2 regions of the Radiobacillus sp. PE A8.2 genome follow, and region 1 is predicted to be linked to the other one. Evidence: a T-box and tRNA genes for the amino acid it is inferred to sense, from the RefSeq annotation. Region 1 holds a T-box; the other holds one or more tRNA genes.
What was found. The T-box of region 1 lies ahead of leuS (leucine--tRNA ligase). A T-box ahead of a tRNA ligase gene usually reads a tRNA of that ligase, here a tRNA-Leu.
Positions count from the first base shown of each region.

Region 1 (2,388 bases):
TGTAATTGGAAGATCAAATTTTTTCGCAAACTCATAGTCACGTTCATCATGTGCAGGTACCGCCATGATCGCACCAGAGCCATATGTCATAAGCACATAATCAGCAACCCATATCGGAAGCTTTTCTCCATTAATAGGATTCACCGCATAAGCGCCTGTAAATACACCTGTCTTATCTTTTGCTAAATCGGTACGTTCTAGATCACTTTTAGCTTGCACGTCATCTATATATTTTTCTACCGCTCCACGTTGTTGATGTGTTACTATTTTATTAACTAACGGATGCTCCGGAGCCAACACTGCATAAGTGGCACCGTACAACGTATCCGGACGAGTAGTGAACACAGTAAACGTGTCTTCATAGCCGTCGATACCAAAGTGAACTTCTGCGCCCTCGGATCTGCCAATCCAGTTACGTTGCATATCTTTGATACTTTCTGGCCAATCCAATTCTTCTAAATCTTCTAGTAAACGATCTGCATAAGCTGTTATTTTCAACATCCATTGCTTCATCGGCTTTCTAACTACCGGATGACCACCACGCTCACTTTTCCCGTCGATTACCTCTTCATTGGCAAGTACCGTTCCTAATGCCGGGCACCAGTTAACAGCAACTTCATCGATATAAGCTAAGCCTCTATCATATAGTTGCAAGAAAATCCATTGTGTCCATTTATAGTAGCCTGGATCGGTTGTGTTTATTTCACGATCCCAATCATAAGAAAAACCTAGCTCTTGAATTTGACGACGGAAAGTGTCAACATTCATTTTTGTGAATTCTGCTGGGTCATTTCCAGTATCTAACGCATACTGTTCAGCGGGAAGCCCGAATGCATCCCAACCTATCGGGTGTAACACTTCATAGCCTTGCATACGTTTCATTCTAGCGATGATATCAGTTGCCGTGTAACCTTCTGGGTGACCAACATGCAACCCAGCCCCTGACGGATACGGGAACATATCAAGAACATAAAACTTCTCTTTCTTTGTTTCTGTTTTCGTTTTAAATGTTTTGTTATTTAACCAGTGTTTACGCCACTTTTCTTCAATATTGCGATGATCAAACGACATCGATTGCGCCTCCTCTATACAACTATTAAGTATTAGTGATTATCTGAGTCAATTTCATAATTACCTTATACAGCTAGCTAATAATCAGTGTTTGAAATTGACTAATTTGTACAAGTTATAAATTATTATTGCACAAATAATGAAAAATCCAAAAAAACGAGAAAAATCCCCCATCCCACAAAAGGGACGAGAGATTTTTCCCGCGGTACCACCCAAATTAGCACATCAGCGTGCTCACTCTAATCCTTAACGCGGAATACGGCATAAGCTAATAGTTTCACTTATGCAACATCAAAGGTGAGTTCACAAAGTTCAGGGACAGCTCGCACCACCCGCTGCCTCTCTTGTGTCCTGAAACTTTGCTACTATTCCTTCTCATCGTCGTTCAAAGTTATTGTAACCGTATTGTAATGAAAGCAGGTACCTTTGTCAAGGTTTACCATGTCAGTCAATTTTATAATACTGATTTTAAGCTTTTCACATCCACTTATATGTGAATTAATCCGCTTCCAAACTATAGGTGGATATAAAAGCTGTGTAAAGTATGATGGGAATTGACCATGTACCCTCATCTTAAATTATATTTGTGTATGTTGATAATAATATTGCATCCAATCGATTACATTCATTTTGTAGCGTTCTCGAATTTCTTCGACGGGAGCCTGTGCAATCACTCTTCCTTGTTTTAATAAAATCACTTCATCTAACAACGGTTCTATATCTTTAATCTCATGTGTTGTTAAAATAACTGTTTGTTGTTCCAAATCGACAAATTGAATCATACCTTTAATAATCGATTCGCGCACCATTGGATCTAACCCAGAAAAAGGTTCATCTAACACAAGGTATGGTGCATTCCGGGATAGTGTGACCATTATTTTCACTCGACCTCGATTTCCCTTTGATAAATGACTTATCTTACTTGATGAATCTAAATTCATAAAATGCATGATTGCCTTCGCTTTTTCTCTGTCAAAATCCGGAAATTGACTTGCATAATAATCAACAAGTTGTTGGATTGTTAAATATGGATAAAAATAGTCTTGGTCAGTGGCATATGCTAGTACCTTTCTGATCTGTCTTGTGACCGGTTGTCCGCCAACCGTTATTTTGCCTCTCGTAGGCTTGAGCAGACCAGAAAGCAAACGCAACAAGGTTGATTTTCCGCTTCCATTTTCTCCAACAATACCAACAACCTTCCCTTGTCCAATCGTAATATTACAAGAGCTCAGTGCTGCAAATCGAATAAATTTCTTGCTAACGCCTTGCATCTCAATCACGCTCATTCCCCTCCCGATTATATAGCTTCTCTATACC
Region 1 is NZ_JBJGXI010000043.1:43,474-45,861, reverse strand. Features, by position in the region: gene leuS (leucine--tRNA ligase) at 1-1,071, opposite strand, end outside; T-box leader at 1,251-1,459, opposite strand; gene ACI6MV_RS19275 (ATP-binding cassette domain-containing protein) at 1,650-2,342, opposite strand; gene ACI6MV_RS19270 (GntR family transcriptional regulator) at 2,344-2,388, opposite strand, start outside.

Region 2 (2,388 bases), on a different contig from region 1:
TCTGGTAGCTCGTCGGGCTCATAACCCGAAGGTCGTAGGTTCAAATCCTGCCCCCGCAACCAAATTTTTTCTAACTTCGTTGAATAATCATCTGTGTTACAAAATGAATTTCCTTAGTTTTAAAGCAAGAAAAGTGACGCTTAAAAGCCTTTGGGGAATATCTAAGATTAATAATGAAGATCCATTTGTTCAGAGAATATTAATGATAGATATTTTCGCTTTGCGAAAAATCTCTGGTCCGGTAGTTCAGTTGGTTAGAATGCCTGCCTGTCACGCAGGAGGTCGCGGGTTCGAGTCCCGTCCGGACCGCCACTTTACATTATGAATAGAATCTTATATCATAACCTTATTGGCTCGGTAGCTCAGTCGGTAGAGCAACGGACTGAAAATCCGTGTGTCGGCGGTTCGATTCCGTCCCGAGCCACCACTTTTGAATATTTGGAGGGATAGCGAAGTTGGCCAAACGCGGCGGACTGTAAATCCGCTCCCATCGGGTTCGTAGGTTCGAGTCCTACTCCCTCCACCATTCAATTTATTTTAAAATTAGCATATATTAATAACATAGGGGTATAGTTTAAAGGTAGAACAGAGGTCTCCAAAACCTCCGGTGTGGGTTCGAGTCCTACTACCCCTGCTTTTTTTCAATTATGGCGGTCGTGGTGAAGTGGTTAACACACCGGATTGTGGTTCCGGCATGCGTGGGTTCGAGCCCCACCGGTCGCCCCATAATATGTTGGGCTATCGCCAAGCGGTAAGGCAACGGCTTTTGGTGCCGTCATTCCTAGGTTCGAATCCTAGTAGCCCAGCCATTTATAAGCGGAAGTAGTTCAGTGGTAGAACATCACCTTGCCAAGGTGGGGGTCGCGGGTTCGAATCCCGTCTTCCGCTCCATTTTTATATAACGGCGGTATAGCCAAGTGGTAAGGCAGAGGTCTGCAAAACCTTTATCACCGGTTCAAATCCGGTTACCGCCTCCAAAATTGCCGGTGTGGCGGAATTGGCAGACGCGCACGACTCAAAATCGTGTTCCTCACGGAGTGTCGGTTCGACCCCGACCACCGGTACTTATTTTTTCATGAAATCAGTAAATCAATTAACCGTGAATATACTGTAATAACAAGCGTTTCCTACATTGTGGGAGACGTTTTTTTGTGTGCTTTTTTAGGAAATAACGTTGATTTTGTGTTTAACAAATAGTCTATAATCGTGCGATTCATGGTGAAAACGGTTATCTGTGACGTCTTTTCTCGATTAAACAAATGATGGAACAACAAAACTGACCCCATGTTTCTAGTTCGCAAATCCGGGGTATGATTAATTTACAATCATTAAGTAAAGGATGGGCGAAATGAGAGAAATGAAAGTAGGGATACTTCCAGCTCCTGAATTTCCTGAAAAAATGGTTAGGAGATTAGCAGAAATACTTCCTAATGCTTTTAAAGACTATATAGATGATACCGTTGATTGGAACATTGAAATAAAGGCTGATCCAATAACAGGAGCGGCAGAAACAGCTGATGAAATAACCGAAAAAGCAGAGAGGGAAATTCAAGCAAGTAACTTTGACTATGTAATTAGTGTGACGGATCTTCCGATTTTCTCTAAGAAAGATGTTGTATTAGCAAGTTCTAATTTAAATAAAAAAGTGTCGCAAATTTCTCTTCCTGCATTTGGGTTTAAGCCAATGCGAAAGAGGTTGAAGGACACGATTATTCAGATGATGAAAGACTTATACAATGGAAAATCCAATAGTATGGAGGAAAAAGAGGATGGAGTATTTTCGCAAAGTAAACATAAAATATCTCGCTTGTTATCACCGATAAGAAGAAAGATGACAGAGAAAAGTGAGGACACTATTTTTCAATATTATGTGATGCCTAGATTGAATGGTAAATTGAGAATTCTTATGGGAATGGTGCACGCCAATCGCCCTTTGAAGATATTCTCTTCTTTTAAAAAAGTAATTGCGATTGCATTTGCTACTGGGGCATATGGACTTATTTTCCCCTCTTTATGGAATTTGAGTGTTGTATATGAACCTGCCCGTTATATTATCCTTATGTTTACAGCCATAGGTAGTATGGTGCTATGGATCATTCTAGTTCATAATTTGTGGGAAAAACCTAGCTTTTGGAATAAGAGGAAAATACGAAGGATGTATAATGCGACAACGATCATAACCTTAAGTGTGGCTGTGGTATTTTATTATATCATTTTATTTGTTTTATTTTTCTTATCGGTAAGACTCTTGATCCCAGAGCAGCTTTTCAGTAGTCAATCTGTCCTAAAGGAAAAAGTTACGTTAGAAAATTACATTCATCTCACTTGGCTAGTGACTTCTTTTGCTACATTAGGTGGTGCTATTGGTGCTGGTTTAGAAGATGATGA
Region 2 is NZ_JBJGXI010000089.1:2,236-4,623, reverse strand. Features, by position in the region: tRNA gene ACI6MV_RS24625 (tRNA-Met) at 1-62, shown strand, start outside; tRNA gene ACI6MV_RS24620 (tRNA-Asp) at 236-312, shown strand; tRNA gene ACI6MV_RS24615 (tRNA-Phe) at 352-427, shown strand; tRNA gene ACI6MV_RS24610 (tRNA-Tyr) at 441-526, shown strand; tRNA gene ACI6MV_RS24605 (tRNA-Trp) at 564-634, shown strand; tRNA gene ACI6MV_RS24600 (tRNA-His) at 651-726, shown strand; tRNA gene ACI6MV_RS24595 (tRNA-Gln) at 735-809, shown strand; tRNA gene ACI6MV_RS24590 (tRNA-Gly) at 817-891, shown strand; tRNA gene ACI6MV_RS24585 (tRNA-Cys) at 904-977, shown strand; tRNA gene ACI6MV_RS24580 (tRNA-Leu) at 983-1,064, shown strand; gene ACI6MV_RS24575 (hypothetical protein) at 1,349-2,388, shown strand, end outside.
Region 2: it has a tRNA-Leu gene. The T-box ahead of leuS (leucine--tRNA ligase) is inferred to sense a tRNA for this amino acid. The anticodon was not compared.